Regions from separate parts of the Kribbella sp. NPDC003557 genome, predicted to be linked through region 3. Evidence: riboswitches for the same ligand, from Rfam matches in the RefSeq annotation. Region 3 holds a riboswitch; each other region holds the start of a gene.
What was found. Region 3 has a riboswitch for ZMP and ZTP ahead of ABZW60_RS32375 (5-aminoimidazole-4-carboxamide ribonucleotide transformylase). Riboswitches for the same ligand answer to the same signal wherever they lie in the genome.
Positions count from the first base shown of each region.

Region 1: linked by a shared signal. The riboswitch ahead of ABZW60_RS25230 (tetrahydrofolate dehydrogenase/cyclohydrolase catalytic domain-containing protein) and the one ahead of ABZW60_RS32375 (5-aminoimidazole-4-carboxamide ribonucleotide transformylase) in region 3 are both predicted to bind ZMP and ZTP.
Region 2: linked by a shared signal. The riboswitch ahead of ABZW60_RS20945 (glycine hydroxymethyltransferase) and the one ahead of ABZW60_RS32375 (5-aminoimidazole-4-carboxamide ribonucleotide transformylase) in region 3 are both predicted to bind ZMP and ZTP.

Region 1 covers NZ_JBEXMY010000006.1:114,415-121,541, reverse strand. The annotation lists gene ABZW60_RS25260 (lysophospholipid acyltransferase family protein) at 1-187, opposite strand, end outside; gene cmk ((d)CMP kinase) at 184-864, opposite strand; gene ABZW60_RS25250 (prephenate dehydrogenase) at 896-1,960, opposite strand; gene aroH (chorismate mutase) at 1,971-2,339, opposite strand; gene ABZW60_RS25240 (helix-turn-helix domain-containing protein) at 2,424-3,329, opposite strand; gene ABZW60_RS25235 (phytanoyl-CoA dioxygenase family protein) at 3,429-4,319, shown strand; gene ABZW60_RS25230 (tetrahydrofolate dehydrogenase/cyclohydrolase catalytic domain-containing protein) at 4,316-5,167, opposite strand; ZMP/ZTP riboswitch at 5,188-5,272, opposite strand; gene ABZW60_RS25225 (nitroreductase family deazaflavin-dependent oxidoreductase) at 5,288-5,707, opposite strand; gene ABZW60_RS25220 (NUDIX hydrolase) at 5,770-6,387, opposite strand; gene prcA (proteasome subunit alpha) at 6,384-7,127, opposite strand, start outside.
Region 2 covers NZ_JBEXMY010000005.1:59,675-66,801, reverse strand. The annotation lists gene ABZW60_RS20970 (MFS transporter) at 1-407, shown strand, start outside; gene ABZW60_RS20965 (hypothetical protein) at 423-1,025, shown strand; gene ABZW60_RS20960 (amidase) at 1,022-2,260, shown strand; gene ABZW60_RS20955 (MarR family transcriptional regulator) at 2,262-2,732, opposite strand; gene ABZW60_RS20950 (DHA2 family efflux MFS transporter permease subunit) at 2,796-4,346, shown strand; gene ABZW60_RS20945 (glycine hydroxymethyltransferase) at 4,398-5,846, opposite strand; ZMP/ZTP riboswitch at 5,875-5,955, opposite strand; gene ABZW60_RS20940 (acyl-CoA dehydrogenase family protein) at 5,970-7,127, opposite strand, start outside.
Region 3 covers NZ_JBEXMY010000008.1:183,408-190,534, forward strand. The annotation lists gene ABZW60_RS32370 (MMPL family transporter) at 1-1,156, shown strand, start outside; gene ABZW60_RS32375 (5-aminoimidazole-4-carboxamide ribonucleotide transformylase) at 1,169-2,074, opposite strand; ZMP/ZTP riboswitch at 2,093-2,167, opposite strand; gene ABZW60_RS32380 (class I SAM-dependent methyltransferase) at 2,173-2,901, opposite strand; gene ABZW60_RS32385 (CHAP domain-containing protein) at 2,977-3,501, opposite strand; gene ABZW60_RS32390 (acetolactate synthase large subunit) at 3,919-5,670, shown strand; partial or broken gene ilvN (acetolactate synthase small subunit) at 5,670-6,173, shown strand; gene ilvC (ketol-acid reductoisomerase) at 6,339-7,127, shown strand, end outside.

The DNA.
Region 1 (7,127 bases), on a different contig from region 3:
GGTGGTTCGGCGCCATCAGCAGCGGGCCGGTCAGCGGGAACCGGTCCTCGTGATGGATGGTCAGCTGGTACTTACGGCGGAAGTACGGAGCGGCGACCTTCCGCAGCGGGAGCGCCAGCCGGTACGGCAGCGCGGGCAGATCGTCGGTGCGGGGCAGATCCTTGTGCCCGGTGAGCTCTGCCGTCATAGCTCCCGGCCTCGAGGGACGGTCTCCTTGGCGAGCCGGCTGATCACGTCGATGACCTCCTCGAGGGTCAGATGGGTGGAATCGACGGTGACGGCGCCGTCGGAGGCGACCATGAACTGCGAGACGGTGGCGTCGTCGGCGTCGCGGCGGACGATCTGGTCGCGCAGCTGCTCGGCGGTCACCGAACCGGACTTCAGCTCGGCGCCGCGCCGGGACAGCCGGGCGTCCTGGTCGGCGGTCAGGTGCACCTTCAGCTCGGCGTCCGGGGCGACCACGGTGGCGATGTCGCGGCCCTCGACCACGATCCCGCCGCCGTCCTGCGCGGCGTCGATGACCGCCCGCTGGCGGCGGACGAGCTCGTGCCGGACGTCCAGGTTGGTGGCGATCTTCGACACCACCTCGCTGATCCGGGGCTCCCGGATCGCGGCGGTGATGTCGGTCCCGTCGGCGATCACGAACTGGTGGCCCGGGTCGGTGCTGATCTCCAGCTCCAGCTCCCGGGCGCGCTGCGCGACCGCCGCCGTGTCGTCCAGGTCCAGCCCGCGCGCGACGGCCGACCAGGTCACCGCGCGGTACGTCGCACCGGTGTCCAGGTAACGCAGGCCGAGCCGGGTGGCGACTCCGCGGGCGGTGCTCGACTTACCGGAGCCGCTCGGCCCGTCCACAGCGATGATCATGCCCCGAAGATTACCTTCGCGCGGGGACAGTTCAGCGGTGGACTACCCACCCACGCTCGGTCAGGACGTCGACCAGCTGGTCCACGGAGCCGGGCTTGACGGCCAGCTCGACCTCACCGACCGGACGGCCGGGGCTGTGGTCGATGCGCAGGTCCTCGACGTTGGCGCCGGACTCGGCCGCGTCGGCGAACAGCCGGGCCAGCTGGCCGGGGCGGTCCGGGATCGTGACGAGCACCGTGACCAGGTCGATGTGCGGCGTACCGTGCTTGCCCGGCACCCGCACCGCGCCGGACACGCCCTGGCCGAGGATCGCGGTCAGCTCGTCGGCCGCCTCTTCCTTGCCGAGGGCAACGAGCAGCCGGTCGAGCTCGCCGCGGATCTGCTCCAGCAGGCCGGTCAGCGCGGTCGAATTCGCAGACACGATCTGGGTCCACAGCCGCGGGTCGCCGGCCGCGATCCGGGTGACGTCGCGGACACCCTGACCGGACAGCTCGAGATGTGAGGACGGCGCGTCCGCGAGGGTCCCCGCGGCGAGCGCCGACATCAGGTGCGGAAGGTGCGAGACCCGGGCCACGCCCAGGTCGTGGTCCTCGACGGACAGCTCGACGGTTCGCGCGCCACAGGCCTCCGCGAGCCGCCGTACGAGGTCGACCGCCTCGGGGGCACTCGTGGCGTGCGGCGTGATCGCCCAGGTGGCGCCGTCGAACAGGTCCGCTCGCGCGGCGAGCGGGCCGTTGCGTTCGGAGCCGGCCATCGGGTGGCTGCCGACGTACCGGCTGACGTCGTCGGTCAGCCGGCGCGCGTCGGAGAGCGGCTTCGACTTCACGCTGGCCGCGTCGGTGACGATCGCTCGCGTCTCCCGCAACTGCTCCGCGACGACGGCACCCACGTGGTCCGGCGGTACAGCGACCACGACCAGCTGCGGCTCGATGTCGACCACCCGCGCGCCGGCGCCGATCCGCTCGGCCATCAGCGCGTTGTCCGGGTTCCCGTCGACGAGCTCGACGACGACACCCAGCCGGGCCAGCGCGAGACCGATCGACGTACCGATCAAGCCGGTGCCGACGATCCGGACCGGGCCCCGCAACTCGGTCACCGTGCTGCCTTCACTGGGCGCCGGTCAGATCAGGACGGAGCGCGACCGCGCCGTGGAGGTACACATGCTGGATCTTGTCGCGCGACCGGGACGTCTCGGTGTGCACCATCAGCCGGACCACCCGCGGCAGCGCGTGCGGCACGGGGATCTCCTGCATGCACATCAGCGGTACGTCGGTGAGCCCGATCTGCCGCCCGGCGACGGCGGGAAACTCCGAGCGCAGGTCCGACGTGACGGTGAACAGGATGCTGATCAGATCCTCGTTCTCCAGATCGTTCGCCTCCAGGACCGCCTTCACCAGCTCCGCGGACCGCTCGAGCAGGTGCTCTCGCTCGTCCACGTCCAGCTGGGTGGCACCCCGGATCGCCCGTACCGCCACGTGCTCGCCTCCTTCGTTCGTCTCCCCCAACCCTAGGCCAGGGTAGTCAAGGTATGGACAGCCGTCTCGGATCGTGCGCGCGGGTCAGCCGGTCCGGGCCGCTTCCAGCAGCCGCCGGGCGATCGGAAGCAGCCCGGCCTCCCGGACCGGGGCGAGCGGATCGGACAGCTGCCGGCGGCGACGGAACGTCCCCGGCGGGTCGCCGTACGCCAGGGCGAAGCGCCGCGAGAAGTGGTACGGATTGCTGTAGCCGCAGTCGGACGCGATCTCGCCGATCGTCGCATTGGTGCGCAGGAGCGCGATCGCCGCCCGGGCCAGCCGGACCAGGTCCAGCGCCTGCGCCGGCCCGCAGGCGTACTGCGCCCTGAAGAGCCGATGCAGATGCCCCGCCGACAGATGGGCCGCCGCCGCCAGCTCCGCGACCGGGACGATCCGCGGACCGGTCCTGGCCCACAGGGCGGCGACGTGGTCCACCATGCGCCGGACGGCATCCGGCATCTCGGCACGGGTCGGTCCGAGCGGAGCGCCGACGAAGACCTCCAGCATCGTCGACACCAGCCGATCGCTCAGTCCGCGGACCGGCGACGGTGCACCGGCCAGATCCAGCACGTAGGCGCACAGCTCCTCGAGCAGACCCGGATCGGACATCGACCGCACCGACGGCCAACCGGCCGGATCGCCGAGCCCGCCGAAGTCGTCGATCTGGAAGTGCACATAGGCGTGCCGCGACCAGCGATCACAGTCCCAGATATAGGCGTCCCGGTGTCCGCGTCGGGCGAGCGCCACCGTCCCCGGGCGCAGCTCGTGCTCGACAGTCGCCTGCCGTACGCCGGCGTCGTCGTACACCTCGGTCCGCCAGAGCGCCGATCCGTGCAGGATCCAGAGCAGCTCGAAGTTCGGCAACCAGCGCGGTCCGTAGGTCGCGCCGGGCGCGTAATCCGCGATCTGGACCAGGGAGTTCACGCTGATCGCCGGTGGTCCCGAGGTCACGAACAGATAGTAAAGCGCGCGGCCGCGACATTGGCGGGGGCCATCGGCCCTGAGACGGTGAACCGGACACCGACACCTGGACCGGACGGAGCCCCGCCCATGCCCTCTGCCACCCGCGTACGTCGCTTCGACGCGGTCACCGACGAGCTGATCGAGTCCTACCGCCGGGACGGCTTCGTCGTCCTCGATCAGGCGTTGTCACCCGGCCAGGTGACCGATCTCCACACCGCGGCCGAGCAACTGTGCCGCGGTGACCTCGGCGCCGTCGGCGGCGTTCCGGCCGCCCGACCCACAGACGCCGAGCCCACAGACGATGTCCTGCGCAGGTTCTTGTGCATCCACCATCCGCACAAGGTGTCCGACGCGGCCCTTGCCGCACTTCACGCCCCCAGCGTGGTCGAGGCGCTCACCGCTCTGATCGGGCCGAACGTGAAGGCGATGCAGTCGATGCTGTTCATCAAGCCCGAGGGCAAGCCGGGCCAGGCGTGGCACCAGGACGAGTTCTTCATCCCGACCAGGGACCGGTCGCTGACCGCCGCCTGGATCGCGCTCGACGACGCGACGGTGGAGAACGGCTGCCTCTGGGTGCTGCCCGGCTCGCATCAACGCGGCGTCATCTATCCCGACCGGGAGCAGGACGACCTCCGCTTCGACTGCACGGTGGAGGCGTTCGACTTCCCGTACTCCGACGACGACGCCGTACCGGTCGAAGTACCGGCAGGATCGGCGGTGATCTTCAACGGCTACCTCTTGCACCGATCACTGCCGAACACCGGCCGGCACGGACTCCGCCGCGCGCTCGCCAACCACTACATGAGCGCGGAGTCGCTGCTGCCCTGGCAGTCCGTGCCGGACGGCGTCCACGTCGGCAAGCACGACTACCGCGACATCGTGATGGTCGCCGGCACCGATCCGTACGCCTACAAGGGCATCGACGACATCGCCCGGCCGCACTCCCGTCCGGACAAGGACGGCGGCTGCGACCGCTAACCCAGCTGCGCCTCGGCGGCGTCGACCGTCTGCTCCAGCAGCAGGGCGATCGTCATCGGCCCGACCCCGCCCGGGACCGGCGTGATCAGCCGGGCGACCTCGGCCGCCTCCGCGAAGTGCACGTCGCCGACGTTGCCCTCGTTGTATCCGGCGTCGACCACCACCGCGCCCGGCTTCAGCCAGTCGCCGCGGACGAACTCCGCCTTGCCGACGGCCGCGATCAGGACGTCGGCGGTCCGGACCAGGTCCGGCAGGTCGCGGGTCCGGGAGTGCGCGTACGTGACGGTCGCGTTCGATGCCAGCAGCAACATGCCGGCCGGCTTGCCGAGGATCGGGCTGCGGCCGATGACGACCGCGTGCGCCCCTTCGAGCGGTACGTCGTACGCCGCCAGCAGCCGCATGATCCCGCCGGGCGTCGCGGACCGGAAGCCGGGGTCCCTGGTGTCATTGAACGCCATCGCCGCGAACGAGCGCATCGTCACGCCGTCGACGTCCTTCGCCGGGTCGATCGCCTCGAAGGCGGCCCGCTCGTCGATCTGTGCCGGCACCGGATGCTGCAGCAGGATCCCGTGCACGGCCGGGTCGTCGGACAGTTTGGTGATCTCCGCGACGAGTTCCTCGGTGGTCGTCGCGGCCGGCAGCACGACGCTGCGCGAAGCGATCCCGGCCTTCTTCGACCGGTTCTGCTTCATCCGCACGTAGGTCGCCGACGCCGGGTCGTCACCGACCAGGACGGTCGCCAGGCACGGCTGCACGCCGTACTGCTCCTGCACGACGCGGGCGCGGTCGGCGGCCTTGGCGACCATCCCGGCCGCGAGATCGGTCCCGATCATCAGATCAGCGGTCATCTGAAGCACTCCTCTGCGTTCGAAGGTGCCCAGGCGCGCGGCGAAGCCGGATGGCAGACCGTTCCCCGGTGGTCGTCCACCTCAGCGCCAGTCGCGGTCCGCTGTCAGGATACCGAGCGCTCAGGCGCGCTTCAGCGCGAGGACCGGGATGGTGCGGATCCCGGCGGTCTTGCGTTCGTAGTCGGCGAAGCCCGGGTAGCGTCGGGCCTGCTCGGCGTAGATGCGGTCGCGCTCGGCGCCGGTCACCTCGCTGACGACGACCTCGTACGTCTCGGTGCCGACCTCGACGGTGCCCTTACCGGCCGCGACGAGGTTGCGGTACCACTCCGGGTTGGTGGGGGCTCCGCCCTTGCTGGCGAAGACGTAGATGACACTCGGGTCGGTCTCGTCGGCCAGGTACATCGTCGGGGCGACGTACTCCTGTCCGCTCTTGCGGCCGTAGTGGTGCAGCAGCACCATCGGAGCGCCCTCGAACTGGCCTCCGACCTTGCCGTCGTTCGTCCGGAACTCCGTGATGACGTTCGCGTTCCAGTCGCTCATATCGTTGTCCTCCGCAGATGTGCTAGAGCAAGCCTGCGTGGTCCAACGCCAGATAGGCGGCATCAATTCCAGTCATCGCACCCGGAGTGCGCAGCTCGGCACGGAACGCGTCCACGGTCAGCTCCACCGGGACACAGTCCTCGGTCTCGTCCAGCTGCTGCTTCCCGTCCGGGCGGCAGCCGTGCGATCGCGACGTACTTGCGGTACGTCGAGGAGGCGCCGGACCACTGCCAGCCGACCACGTCGAGCGTCTCGCAGGTGTAACCGGTCTCCTCCTCGAGCTCCCGTGCACCTGCGAGGGCGACGTCCTCGCCGGGCTCGACCAGGCCGCCGGGCAGATTCGTGACCACGGCATCGGGACCGGCCCGGAACATCCGGATCGTGACGATCCGGCCCTCGGGTGTCAACGGCAGCACGGTCACACCTGCGGTGATCCCGTCGGCGGACTTCGGGCCGAGGACGTCCCAGTCGACCTCGCGCCCGTCCGGCAGCCGGTACCGCCGGAGGCTCACACTCAGGAACCGGTTGAAGCCAGGCTCCTCCCCCACGAGCACCCACGGCCCGGGGTCCCCATCCCGGAACTCTCCCGGAGGCGCCGCGACGGCGCCGGCCGACCGGCCGTCAGACGGCGCAGCCGCCACCTCGTCGGTGGCGGCTGCGTCGTCGAGCTGGTCCGTCACAGGGGACGGTCGGTGTCGGGATCCTCCGGCGGTGCGACCGGTGCGTCGTCCTCCGGCGGGGCGGTCGGAGCTTCGTCGGTCGACGACTCCCCTGACGCCTCGGACTTGCCCTCGCCCTCGGCGGGCTCCGTCGGCGCCTCGGCCGGACGGGACTCGCTCAGGATGCCGGCCAGCGTCTCCTCGGACATCCGCTTGAACTTGCGCACCTGGGACCGGGTGCGGTCCAGGACCGCGACCTCGAGCTGGTCCGGCGTCAGCTCCCGGACCTCGGTGCCGTCGTGGCCGAGCGCGTCCACCGCGAGCCGGAGCGCGCCGGCCAGCGAGATGCCCTCGGTGTAGTGCTCGCCGACGTAGTCCGCGACCTGGTCGGCCGGGCCGCCCATCACGGCGTACCCACGGACGTCGGCGATGGAGCCGTCGTACGTGAGCCGGTAGATCTGGTCCTCGGCCGCGCTGGTGCCGATCTCGGCGACCAGGATCTCGACCTCGAGCGGCTTCTCGCCGCCGGAGGAGAAGATCGCGCCGAGGGTCTGGGCGTAGGCGTTGGCCAGCGCCCGGCCGGTGACGTCGCGCCGGTCGTAGGAGTACCCCCGCATGTCGGCGAGCCGGACGCCGGCGATCCGCAGGTTCTCGAACTCGTTGTAGCGCCCGACGGCGGCGAAAGCCATCCGGTCGTAGATCTCGGCCACCTTGTGCAGCGCGGGCGACCGGTTCTCCGCGACGAACAGGATGCCGTCGGC
Region 2 (7,127 bases), on a different contig from region 3:
AGGCGTGCTCCGGGGTCGCGGCCGCGGCCGGCGCGCTGGTGGCGATGCGGTGGAAGCCGGCCGACCTGGCGCGGTCGGGCCTGCTCGCCCTCGTCGTCCAGGCGGCCGGTTGCGCGATGATCGGGCTGATGCCGAAGCTCGGCGTCTTCGTCGCGATGGCGATGATCGGCTGCACCGCCGGGATCGCGTCGGCGCAGCTGTCGGCGGCGTTCCAGCAGTCGGTCGATCCGGCGTACCTCGGGCGCAGCTTCAGCATCGTGAACCTGTCGGACGAGGCGCTGATGCCCGTCGCGATGACCGGCTTCGGCGCCCTGATCAGCTTCTCGAGCATTCCGGTCGCCTGCGTGCTGGTCGCCGCATTGTTCGCCGCGCTGGTGCTGTGGGCGGCGGCCCGCGTCGATCGCTGACGTAAACTCGCGCGGGTGTCCGGCTGGGAGAGCGTCCGTGAGTTCACCGTCGGCACGGTCGAGCTGCCGGCCACCCGCAAGCGCAAGAAGATCGGGTGGGGACCGAAGGCGATCCGGGTCCCGCAGGGTGGCAAGGACGAGCGGGTGCTCGCGGCGTGCGCGTACGTCGGGCCGGATCACTCGCTGTTCCTCGACGCCGGGCTGACGCAGCTGCTCTGCATGGCGGTCCCGTCGGGCGACAACACCTGGACCGTTCAGGACGCCGGGGCGGCCCCTCTTGGAACCGTCACCCGGATCCCGTCGACCCGGCCGCTGCTTCGCCCGAACTGGCGGATCGAGCAGCCCGGTCAGGTCGAGGTGATCGGGCGGACCGAGTGGCTGAGCGGCGACGCGAAGCAACTCGCGGAGAAGGCCGCCGGGCGGCTGTTCACCGGTGTACTCGACGCGCTCACCGGCTTCGGCGCCGAGGGCGGTGACCAGCCGACCAAGGAACGCGTGCTGGAGTGGCGCGCCGGCGACGACGTCGTCATGTTGTCCGAAGCAACCAAGTCGATCACGATCAAGGCCGCCTGGCTGGACCGCCGTCTCGCCTTCGCCTACACGCTCGTTGCCGGATGAACCACCTACCCCGGCGGGCTCGGGAGATCGCGGCGTCGGTGCGGTCCGGGGACGTCAGCGCGGTGGAGGTTGTGGAGCGGGCTCTCGAGGCGGCTCGGCGGCTCGATCCGGTGTTGCACTTCCTCGAGGCGCTTGACGCGGACGGGGCGCGGCGTGCCGCGGAGCGGTTGGAGCCGACCGGATTGCTGGCGGGCGTACCGTTCCTGATCAAGGCGCGGACACCGCCCGAGTCGCCGATCCTGGAGCGCCTGATCGCGACGGGAGCGATCCCGATCGGGTGGTCGACGCGGGCCCGGCCGGGCGCCGTCTCGCTGACGTTCGGGTGGAACGGGCAGGAGTACACGCGGAATCCTTGGGATCCGGCGCGATCACCCGGTGGCTCGACCGCCGGGGGAGCGGCGGCGGTCGCGGCAGGCGTCGTACCGATCGCGACCGGTGGGGACAGCGGCGGATCCTTGCGGATCCCGGCATCGTTCTGCGGGATCGTCGGGTTCAAGGGCACATACGGCCGGGTCCCACGGCCGGGTGGGCGTGGGTCGGGTGGGCGTGGGTCGGGCGGTCGCGGGTCGGGCGGTCGCGGGTCGGGCGGGCTGACGACGGCCGGCGTGGTCGGCGCGGATCTCGACGACGTCATCCTCGCGACGAGCATCGCCAGCGGCCCGCACCATCTCGATCCGTCTGCCCTGCCGCACTGGCCCGTACCAATTGAGCCCGCGCGGCGGTGGCGGGTCGCGTACTTCTCCACACTCGGCGCCTGTCCCGCAGACGAAGGCGTCGACCACGTGCTCCGTGAACGCCTGGCCGCGGCGGACGTCGAGGTCGTCGCCGTACCGCTGGAGCTCGCGCCCACGGACGAGGCATGGCCGGTCCTGTCAGCGCTCGACAACGGCCGCGGCGTGGAGGCCGCCGCTGCCGACCGTGCTCGTGAGATCCGTGACCACAACAACGCTGCGCTCGGCCGCCTGTTCGCCGAGGTCGACGTACTGATCACACCGACGACGCTGACCGTTGCCCACGGCTACGACCAGCACGAGGAGAGCATCGTCACCGGCGATCCGTGCTGGGTGTTCAACGTGACCGGCCACCCCGCGGTGAGCGTCCCGGCCGGTCTGTCGAGCGGGCTCCCGGTCGGGATGCAGGTCGTCGCGCCCCACGGCGCCGACGCCGTCGCGCTCGCCGCGGCCAGGCACCTGCAGGCAAGCCTCCCGCCGCCCCCGATCTGCGCGGCGCACTGATTCAGCGTGGGTGCTCCGAGCGCCAGTTCTTGATCATCTGGTCCATGTCGGCGTGGATGAAGGCGAAGAAGTCGGCCGCCTCGGTCAGGCGGCGGCCGACGGGGGAGTCCTCGCCGAACAGGGACGCGCCGGAGCGGCTGGTCGACTCCCACTCGCTGAGGGCCAGGTTGCGCCGCTCGAGGATCGCCGCGAAGACGTCCTCGCGGATCCGGTAGTGGTCCTTGCGGGATCCCGGCAGCCGCTCGCGGGAGATGAACGACACCTGCAGCAACTGCCGTACGGCGCCGGACACCGCCGGCTGGCTGATCTTCAGCGACTCGGCGAGCTCGGCCGCCGTCATCGTCCCGGTCGGGCTCACCAGCATCGCGCCCATCACCCGCGCCGACATCGTCGGTACGCCGCTGTTCGCCAGCACGCCCGCGAACCGCTCGACGAACTGACTGACTGCCTCCCGACTGGGTTCCTCCACCATGGTTGAAGCTTACAGTAATTTGATCTATCGCAACTATCACAGACTTCTGATATTTTGAATTTCATGACCTCGACCATCGGCACCTCTCAGCCGGCCCTCACCGGCGCCCGGCGTTTCGGTGTCCTCATCGCACTGTGTCTCGCCGTCCTCGTGCTCGGCCTGGACACCACCGTGCTCAACGTCGCCCTGCCGACGCTCGCCCAGGACCTGGACGCGTCCACCAGCCAGCTGCAGTGGATGGCGAACAGCTACAACCTGGTGCTGGCCGCGCTGCTGCTGCCGGCCGGCCTGCTCGGCGACCGGTACGGGCGGCGCAGGATCATCGCGATCGCGCTGTCGCTGTTCGGGCTGGCGTCCGTGGCCTGCGCGCTGTCGGACTCGGCCGGCCGGCTGATCGCCGCCCGCGCCTTCCTCGGGATCGGCGCGGCCATGATCGTCCCGGTCGCGCTGTCGCTGATCACCGTGCTGTTCCGCACCGCCGAGGAGCGGAAGAAGGCGATCGGGTTCTTCGTCGTCGCCAACAGCATCGGCATGCCGCTCGGCCCGATCGTCGGCGGCCTGCTGCTCGACCACGCCGGCTGGCAGTGGATCTTCGTCATCAACGTGCCGATCGCGTTCCTCGCCGCGCTCGCCGTCACGCTGCTCGTCCCGGAGAGCCGCAGCGCGAACAGTCCGGCCATCGACTGGCCCGGCATCGTCTTGTCCAGTGCGGGTCTGGCCGCTCTGGTGTACGGCGTGACCAAGGCCGGCGAGACGTCCTGGGGTGACAGCGTGACCGTCGTCTTCCTCGGGCTGGCCGTCGTGCTGATCGCCGGATTCCTGCTCTGGCAGCGGCGGGCGACCGGGCCGCTGATCGAGCTGCGGCTGTTCAGCGAGCGGGTCTTCACCGGCGGCGCCGTGCTGCTGACGGTGTCGGTGTTCGCGATCTTCGGGTTGCTGTTCACGATGCCGCAGTACTTCCAGGGCATCAACGGGTCCGACGCGCTGCACACCGGGCTGAAGCTGCTGCCGTTCATCGGCGGTATGACGGTCGGCGCCAAGCTGGCCGAACCGGTCGAGGCCCGCGCCGGCACGCGGCTCGTGGTGATGACCGGTTTCGCGGTCATGGCCGTCGGCTTCGTGCTCGGCGCCTTCACCGACCTCGGCACCGGGTACGGCTACACCGCGATCTGGTTCGCCGTGGTCGGGTTCGGCCTCGGGTGCTCGATGCCGCAGGCAATGAACGCGGCGCTCGGCGTCCTCGACCCGGAGCGGGCCGGCACCGGATCGGGCCTGCTGCAGGCGTTCCGCCAGGTCGGCGGCACGGTCGGGGTCGCCGTACTGGGCACAGTCCTGAACTCGGTCTACCGGAACAACGTGGACACGACGGGTCTCCCGGCGCAGGCCGCGGACGCGGTCGAGAAGAGCCTCGGCGGCGGACTCGCGGTGGCCGCGAAGACCGGGTCAGCCGACCTCGCGAACACCGTGCGGGACGCCTTCCTCACCAGCCTGAACACCACGATGTGGGTCTCCGCCGCCATCGCCGTCGCCGGCGCCGTCCTCGCGGCCGTCCTGATGCCGAAGCGCGCCGCAAAGCCCTCGCAGGACGTGCTGATGGGAGTGCAGGACTCCTGACCACAAGACACAGCGCCCGCTCCTTCGGGGGAGCGGGCGCTGCTTCGTGTGTCAGCTGAGCTCGAGGCCCGGGTACAGCGGGAACTTGTCGAGCATCTCGGCCGAGGCGGCCTTGGTCTTGTCGGCGACGCCGTCGGCCAGGACGTACTTCGCCTTGGACGGCGCGCCCGCGGACGTGGTCGTCGGCGTCGTCGCGGACAGCACGTCGACGATCAGCTCGGCGACCCGGTCGAACTCGTCGGCGCCGAAGCCGCGGGTGGTCAGCGCCGGCGTACCGATCCGGACGCCGGAGGTGTACCAGGCGCCGTTCGGGTCGCGCGGGACCGCGTTGCGGTTGGTGACGATACCCGCGTCGAGCAGCGCCGACTCGGCCTGCCGGCCGGTGATGCCGTACGACGAGACGTCGAGGAGGACCAGGTGGTTCTCGGTGCCGTCGGTGACCAGCTTCACGCCGCGCTTCATCAGACCCTCGGCGAGCGTGACCGCGTTGTCGGCGACGGCCTGCGCGTACTGCTGGAACGAGGGCTGCCGCGCCTCGGCCAGCGCCACGGCCTTCGCGGCCATCGTCTGGCTGAGCGGACCGCCGAGGACCATCGGGCAGCCGCGGTCGACCGAATCGGCGTACTCCGGCTGGCACAGGACCATGCCGCCGCGCGGACCGCGCAGCGACTTGTGGGTCGTGGTCGTCGTGACGTGCGCGTGCGGGACCGGGTCGAAGTCGCCGGTGAACACCTTGCCCGCGACCAGGCCGGCGAAGTGCGCCATGTCGACCATCAGGGTCGCGCCGACCTCGTCGGCGATCTCGCGCATCTTCGCGAAGTTCACCTTCCGCGGGTACGCCGAGTAGCCGGCGATCAGGATCAGCGGCTTGAACTCGCGGGCCTTGCGGGCCACCTCGTCGTAGTCCAGCAGCCCGGTCTCCGGGTCGGTGCCGTAGGAGTGCTGGTTGAACATCTTGCCGGAGATGTTCGGCCGGAAGCCGTGCGTCAGGTGACCGCCCGCGTCCAGCGACATGCCGAGCATCTTCTGGTCGCCGAGCGCCTTGCGGAGCTTGGTCCAGTCGTCCTCGGTCAGGTCGTTGACGTGCTTCGCGCCCGCCTCGGCCAGCGCCGGGGACTCGATCCGCTGGGCCAGGATCGCCCAGAACGCGACCAGGTTCGCGTCGATGCCGGAGTGCGGCTGGACGTAGGCGTGCGGGGCGCCGAACAGGGCCCGGGCGTGGTCGGCCGCGGTCTGCTCGACGGTGTCGACGTTCTGGCAGCCGGCGTAGAAGCGGTGCCCGATGGTGCCCTCGGCGTACTTGTCCGACAGCCAGTTGCCCATCGTGAGCAAGGTGGCGGGGGAGGCGTAGTTCTCACTCGCGATCAGCTTCAGCGAGGACCGCTGGTCGGCCAGCTCGGCCCTGATGGCGCCGGCGATGGTGGGCTCCACCGCGGCGATCACCTGCAGCGCGTTGTTGTACGCGGCCGACGCGGCGGCGGCGTCGAAAGGTTGAGTCATCGTTGTCTCTCCTGCGGTTGCAGTGGGTCGCCGGCACCCAGGCGCACGGTGCCCGCGTTCTTCGCTCCCCGGTGGTTCTCCACCTAGCGCGCCAGTCGCGACTGCCCTAAAGAAAAGGCATAGTCACCCTATCGCGCGGTCGACGATCTGCTGGAACGGCGTCGTCCTCGGCAGCGTGCCGAACACCCCACCCCAGTCCTTGGCCAGCCGGGACGCCACGAACGCGTCCGCGACCTCGGGCGTCGAGTGCCGGATCAGCAGGGAGGCTTGCAGGCACAGGGCCATCAGCGCGGCCAGCCGCCGCGCGCCGGCTTCGGCGTTCTCGATGTCAGCAAGCGCTTGCAGTACGTCGTTCACCGCCGCGTCCAGCCGCTGGTCCGCACCCTGTACGGCGGCCATCTCGGTCAGCCACGCGTCGAGCGACTCGGGCCTGCGCAGCGCCCGCAGGACGTCGAGGGCGTTCACGTTCCCCGACCCCTCCCAGATCGAGTTCAGCGGCGACTCCCGGTAGAGCAGCGGCAAGCCCGACTCCTCGACGTACCCGTTCCCGCCGAGACACTCGAGCGCCTCCGCCACCATGAACGGCGTCCGCTTACACACCCAGAACTTCGCGAGCGGCAGAGCGATCCGCCGAAAGGCCGCCTGCTGTGCGGCGCCGCCGGTCGCAGCGTCCACGGCCGCCGCCAACCGCATTCCCAGGGCCGTTGCTGCCTCGCTCTCGATGGCGAGATCCGCGAGCACGTTCTGCATCGCGGGCTTGTCCGCCAGCAACCCACCGAACGCCGACCGATGCCGCGTGTGCCAGACGGCCTCCACGAGCGCCCGCCGCTGCAGCGCGGCCGACCCCAGCACACAGTCCAGCCGCGTCGCCGCCACCATCTCGATGATCGTCCGCACCCCGGCGCCCTCGTCACCCAGCCGGTACCCGATGGTGCCGTGGAACTCGACCTCCGACGACGCGTTCGAGCGGTTCCCGAGCTTGTCCTTCAACCGCTGCAGCGCGAACGGGTTCCGGTTGCCATCGGCAAGAACCCGCGGTACGACGAAGCAGCTCAGCCCGTCCGGCGCCTGCGCCAGGACCAGGAACACGTCCACCTGCGGCGCCGAGCAGAACCACTTGTGCCCGTTCAGCTGGTACACGTCCCCGGCCGGCGTCGCGGTGGTGAGGTTCGCCCGGACGTCGGAGCCGCCCTGCTTCTCGGTCATGCCCATCCCGGCCAGCACACCGCGCTTCGCCCCGACCGGCAGCCGCCGGACGTCGTACTCGGTCGACGCGAGCTG
Region 3 (7,127 bases):
CCGGGACGCCAAACACGAGCAGAGCGCGTTCGCGCGCTGGGGGCGCATGGTGAGCGCCCGGCCCTGGCCGTGGGGCATCGCCGCCACGGTGGTGCTGCTCGTGCTGGCGATCCCGCTGCTGTCGATGAACCTCGGCCAGCTCGACGCCGGTACCGACCCGGCCGAGGACTCCAGCCGCAAGGCGTACGACCTGATCGCGCAGGGCTTCGGTCCGGGGGCCAACGGTCCGCTGACGGTCGTCGTCCAGCTCGAGTCGGTGAGTCCGGCCGACAAGCAGTCGGTGCTCAGCGGGCTCGCGTCGACGCTGCAGACGACCCCGGGCGTGGCCGCCGTCCAGCAGCCGACCACGAACAGCGCCGGGACGACCGCGATCATCAACGTCGTCCCGACCACGTCGCCGTCGTCGGCCGAGACCGAGGACCTGATCAGCCGGATCCGCGACGACGTGCTGCCCGCCCAGAAGGAACCGACGTACGTCGTCGGCACCACCGCCGGGTACGTCGACTTCACCGAGAAGGTGGGCGGCCGGATGCCGTGGCTGATCGGGGCCGTGGTGCTGCTCGCGTTCGTGCTGCTGACGGTCGCGTTCCGCTCGCTGCTGATCGGGGTGAAGGCCGCGATCCTCAACCTGTTGTCGGTCGGGGCCGCGTACGGGGTGATCGTCGCGGTCTTCCAGTGGGGCTGGGGATCGTCGCTGGTCGGCATCGACGAGAAGGTGCCGATCCCGTCGTTCGTGCCGATGCTGATGTTCGCGATCGTGTTCGGGCTGTCGATGGACTACGAGGTGTTCCTGCTGTCCCGGGTGCACGAGGCCTGGATCGCGACCCGGGACAGCCACCGCGCGGTGGCGATCGGGATCGGCGCGACGGCGCGGGTGATCACCACCGCGGCCGCGATCATGGTCGTGGTCTTCCTGAGCTTCGTCCTGGACGACGACCCGACGGTGAAGATGCTGGCGGTCGGCATGGCCGTGGCCGTCCTGATCGACGCCAGCATCGTCAGGATGATCCTGGTCCCGTCCGTGATGACACTGCTCGGCCCGCGGGCCTGGTGGCTGCCGCGCTGGCTGGACCGCATCGTGCCCGACATCCAGCTCGAGGGCGGGCCGCCGCCGGCACCCCCGGCCCCCAGGGAGAAGGTCGGCTCGGCCCCCTGATCAGTGCCGTGATCAATGGCGGAACAGCCGTACGCCGGTCGGGGACCAGGTGATCCCGGCCGCCGTACAGGCTGCCGCGACCTCGGGTGAGCGGATCGAACCGGCCGGCTCGGCGATCTGCGCGACGCCGTAGCGCTGGGCCTCCACCACGTTGTCGGTGAACGGCAACGCGCCGTCGGAGACCATCGACACGCCGGTCAGCGGATCGGCCGAGTGGCGGGCCCACCACAGCGTCGCCTTCTCGCCGGCGAGGCGGGTGCAGTCCACCCGTGACTGCTGCCCGGCGCCGACCCCGATCGTCATCCCGTCCTTCACGAACACGACGGTGTTGGACTGGGTGTACCGGGCGACGATCATGCCCAGCAGCAGATCACGCGCGGCGGCGTCCGGCACCTCGTCGGCCAGCAGGTCCCGGGTCAACGGCCGTGCGTCGCGCGTCTGCGACAGCCGGACCCCGAACAGCTCGCGGACCTCCTCCGCGGGCGGTTCGAAAGCCGGGTCGACCTCCAGCACGAGGTAGGTCCCGCGCTTCTTCGCGGCCAGGATCTCGACGACGCCCTCGTCGTACCCGGGCGCGATGATCCCGTCCGACACGACCCGTTTCAGCACCGCGGCCAGCTCGAGGTCGACCGGATGCGAGACCGCCACGAAGTCGCCGTACGACGACTTCGGGTCGGCGTCGCGGGCCCGGGTGTATGCCTCCGCCGCCGTCTCGCCGATGGCTGCGCCGGCGGGGGAGACGTGCTTGTACGACGCAGCGGCCGGCTTTCCGAGCGTGTGCGCGGCCTCCCGCACCAGTTGCCAGCCGGTCAGGGCGTCGAGGATGTTGATGTACGACGGTTCGCCGGCGACGACCGTGAACGGCGGGTGCTCGAGCGTCGCCGTCTGATGAGGGTTCGTTCCGTACCGCAGGCGCATCGGGACCTCCGAGTCGATCGGAGGCGCCCAGGCGGACGACGCCCTGTACTTTCGCTCCCTGGTGGTGATCCACCCTCGCCAGTCGCGGTACGGCCAGACTACTTCGTGGCCCGGACGACCAGCAGCGCCGCGTCCGCGGTGAGCGGCTGCCCGTGCCACCCGCTGTCGATCGTCACGTCGGTGAATCCGGCCTGCAGCAGGTCGGTCGTGATCTCCTCGGCCGACCGGAAGTACAAGACGTTGCGGTAGACCGCGTCGTGGCCGTCCGGGAACACGTTGTGCGCGTCGAACACCACCCGCCCGCCGGCGATCTCGATCAGCTCGAGCCATTCCTTCAGATGTCCGAACGCCGTGTCGCGTTCGCCGTACGTCGCCTCGCTGGTCCACTGCGCCCACGCGCGGGCCGCCGGGTTGCGCGACTCGAACGCGAACATCCCGCCGGGACGCAGCGCGGCGGCGAGGGCGGTCGCCGCGGCCCGGTGGTCCGCGACGTGCATCATCGTGTTGCCGCTGCTGACGACGAGATCGGCGTCGCCCGCGGGCTCCACCACCCGGTGGTCGCCGTCGATCCAGGTGACCGCGTCGGCGCCCGGCTGCCGGCGCGCGTAGCCGAGCATCGTCGGGCTCGGGTCGATGCCGATCACCGCCCGGCCCGGTGTGGCCAGGGAGCGGGTCAGCATGCCGGTGCCGCAGCCGAAGTCGATGACCTTCGTCGCACCCTCGGCCAGCGCCCGGTAGTACGCGTGGTCGTCGCCGGGCGGGTTGTCCAGGTCGTAGAGATGCACCAGCTGCTCGTCGCCGTACGGATCGTCAGTCACCTTTCGCATGCTAGGTCCTGCCGCGGACCAGGCAGTTGGGGAGCCGGTGCGGGGGACGAGTTCCGCACCGGCTCGATCAGGGGATCAGACCGCGGACACCCAGGCGTAGATGTCGGCGGGGCGACCGGCGCTCTCGGCGTGCTGCGGATCGAACGGCCCGTGCTTGCGCACCTCGTTGTCCGAGTTGCCCTCGACCGTGGTGATCCTCCCGTCGGTGCCGACGGCAACGACCACGCCGGTGTGCACGCTGGTGTCGGTGTTGTCGGGACCGGTGCCGTAGAGCACGATGTCGCCCGGCTGCATCCCGGTGTCGCCGTCGTGGGTGCGGCTCTTGCCCTGGCCCCACGTGTAGATGTCGCCGGTGAAGCCGTAGTTGGGGATGTCGATGCCGGCCTGCCGCCAGGTCCAGGTGGCGAAGTGCGCGCACCAGGCCTCGCACGGTCCGTACGGATTGCAGTTGCTGCCCGGCGGCGTCTCCTGCTGGCCGATCTCGCCGTTGGCGGCGTTCACGATGGTCGTCCGGGTGTCGGCCGCGGTGGCGGTCAGCGACAGTGATCCGCAGAGGGCGACGAGAACTGCCGCCACGAGCAGTCGTACCGAGAGGCGCATGGGTCACTCCGATCTGGAGAGGGGGCGGTGGAAACCTTCGTGCGCGCATCCTCAGTATGTGACTGATTTACCTCACAGAGCCATTGCGGCGGCATCAAGTTACCGACACGCTGTTCGTAAGACGGCCGTCCCAGATACTGGGACGTGGGCGGGTCCAACTTGACCCGGTCGCCGGGTGTCGGCGAATAATGCCTACATGCGATCGATTCTCCTCGTACTTGTGCGGCGCGCCGACTGACGCGACCACTGAGTCGAGCGCGCCCCTTCAGCCAACCCGGCGGAAGGGGTTTTTTGTTGCCAATGCGACTATCCGTGACCCGGAAGCGCAGTGACAACGGCCACAAGCGAGGATGGATCGGTCGCGAGCAGTGCAGCTTTTTTAGGCAAAACAGCGTGACTGACTGAGGGAAGGCACTCATGAGTGAGCAGCTGACCGGGGCACAGGCTCTGATCCGCGCACTGGAACATGCCGGGGTCGACACCGTCTTCGGCATCCCGGGCGGCGCGATCCTCCCGGCGTACGACCCGATGCTCGACTCGACCCAGATCCGCCACATCCTGGTACGTCACGAGCAGGGCGCCGGCCACGCCGCCCAGGGGTACGCCGCGGCGTCCGGCAAGGTCGGCGTCTGCATGGCCACCTCCGGGCCGGGCGCCACGAACCTGGTGACCCCGATCGCCGACGCGTACATGGACTCGGTGCCGCTGGTGGCGATCACCGGTCAGGTCGCGAGCGCCGCGATCGGCACGGACGCCTTCCAGGAGGCCGACATCCGCGGCATCACGATGCCGATCACCAAGCACAACTTCCTGGTCAACGACCCGGACGAGATCGCCACCACGATCGCCGAGGCCTTCCACATCGCCTCCACCGGCCGGCCCGGCCCGGTGCTGGTCGACGTGACCAAGGACGCGATGCAGACCAAGGGCGTCGACTTCCAGTGGCCGACCGAGCTGTCGCTGCCCGGCTACCGGCCGGTGACCCGCCCGCACCCGAAGCAGGTGCGGGAGGCGGCCCGCCTGATCGCCGCGGCCGAGAAGCCCGTGCTGTACGTCGGCGGCGGCGTGATCCGCGCGCAGGCCAGTGTCGAGCTCAAGGACCTCGCCGAGCTGCTCGGCATCCCCGTCGTCACCACGCTGATGGCCCGCGGCGCCCTGCCGGACACCCACGAGCTGCACTTCGGGATGCCCGGGATGCACGGCTCGGTGTCCGCCGTCGGCGCGCTGCAGCGGTCCGACCTGCTGATCTGCCTGGGCGCCCGGTTCGACGACCGCGTCACCGGCCGGCTCGACTCGTTCGCCCCGGAGGCGAAGGTCATCCACGCCGACATCGACCCGGCCGAGATCGGCAAGAACCGGGCCGCCGACGTGCCGATCGTGGGTGACTGCAAGGAGGTCATCACCGACCTGATCGCGGCGCTGCGCACCGAGATCGCGAACACCGGCCGCACCCCGTCGTACGACGCCTGGCGCAAGCAGCTGGACGCGGTCCGCGCGCGCTACCCGCTCGGGTACGACGAGCCCGAGGACGGCACGCTGTCGCCGCAGCACGTGATCAAGCGGATCGGCGAGATCGCCGGACCGGACGCCGTCTACACCGCGGGCGTCGGCCAGCACCAGATGTGGTCCGCGCACTTCCTGCCCTTCGAGAAGCCCGGCCACTGGCTGAACTCCGGCGGTCTCGGCACCATGGGGTACGCGGTGCCGGCCGCGATGGGCGCCAAGGTCGCGCGGCCGGACAAGACCGTCTGGGCGATCGACGGCGACGGCTGCTTCCAGATGACCAACCAGGAGCTGGTCACCTGCGCGCTCGAGGGCATCCCGATCAAGGTTGCCGTGATCAACAACCAGTCGCTGGGCATGGTCCGGCAGTGGCAGACGCTGTTCTACGACAAGCGGTACTCCAACACCGACCTGCACTCGGCCCGGATCCCGGACTTCGCCAAGCTGGCCGAGGCGATGGGCGGCGTCGGGCTGCGCTGCTCGGACAAGGACTCGGTCGACGCCACCATCGAGAAGGCGATGGCGGTCACCGACGCGCCGGTGGTCGTCGACTTCGTGGTGCACCGCGACGCGATGGTGTGGCCGATGGTCGCCGCCGGCGTCAGCAACGACGAGATCCAGATCGCCCGCGACATGGCACCGACCTGGGACAGCGAGGAACTGTGATGAGCAAGCACACACTGTCGATCCTGGTCGAGAACAAGCACGGTGTGCTGGCCCGGGTGGCGGCGCTGATCTCACGCCGCGGGTTCAACATCGATTCCCTCGCGGTCGGTCCGACCGAGCACCCCGAGGTGTCCCGGATGACCATCGCGGTCAGCGTGGACGAGCAGCCGTTGGAGCAGATCACCAAGCAGCTCAACAAGCTCGTCAACGTGATCAAGATCGTCGAACTCGAGCCCACGCAGACGGTCCAGCGCGAACTGCTGCTGGTCAAGGTCAAGGCGGACACCCTGACCCGCGGACAGGTGCTGGAGACCGTCCAGCTGTTCCGTGCGAAGGTGGTGGACGTGGCACCGGACGCGATCACCATCGAGGCGACCGGCAATCCCGAGAAACTCGAAGCCATGCTCCGGGTGCTGGAACCCTTCGGCGTCCGCGAGCTGGTGCAGTCCGGCATGGTGGCGATCGGCCGGGGCAGCCGCTCCATCTCCGACCGCACCCTGCGACCGGTCCCGGTGCCGCCGCCGCACGTCCAGTCCGGACCCCCGAACGTGCAGGCGCGACCTGCTGATCGCCAGCCTTCGCACCCGGTACCGGCGCCGCCGCCGGGCCGTACCGCCGCCGCCGTACCGAATCAACACTAAGGAGAAGTGCCCGAAGTGGCTGCTGAAATGTTCTACGACGACAACGCCGACCTGTCGGTGATCCAGGGCCGGCACGTGGCCGTGCTCGGCTATGGCTCCCAGGGCCACGCCCACGCGCTCTCGCTGCGCGACTCCGGCGTCGACGTCCGCGTCGGCCTGCCCGAGGGCTCGAAGAGCCGCGCCAAGGCCGAGGCACAGGGCCTGCGGGTCGTCACGCCGGCCGAGGCCTGCGAGGAGGCCGACGTCATCGTCGTCCTGGCGCCGGACCCGGCCCAGCGCAAGCTCTACACCGAGGCCATCGAGCCGAACCTGGTCGACGGCGACGCGCTGGTCTTCGGTCACGGCTTCAACATCCGGTTCGGCTACATCAAGCCGCCGGCGGGTGTCGACGTGTTCATGGTCGCGCCGAAGGGCCCGGGTCACCTGGTCCGCCGCGAGTACTCCGAGGGTCGCGGCGTACCGGTCCTGGTCGCGGTCGAGCAGGACGCCACCGGCAAGGCCTGGGACCTGGCGCTCTCGTACGCCAAGGGCATCGGCGGCCTGCGGGCCGGCGGGATCAAGACCACCTTCACCGAGGAGACCGAGACCGACCTGTTCGGTGAGCAGGCCGTCCTCTGCGGTGGTGTGTCGGCGCTGATCCAGGCCGGGTTCGAGACGCTGACCGAGGCCGGCTACCAGCCCGAGGTCGCGTACTTCGAGTGCCTGCACGAGCTCAAGCTGATCGTCGACCTGATCTACGAAGGCGGTATCGCCAAGCAGCGCTGGTCGGTCTCCGACACCGCCGAGTACGGCGACTACGTGTCCGGCCCGCGGATC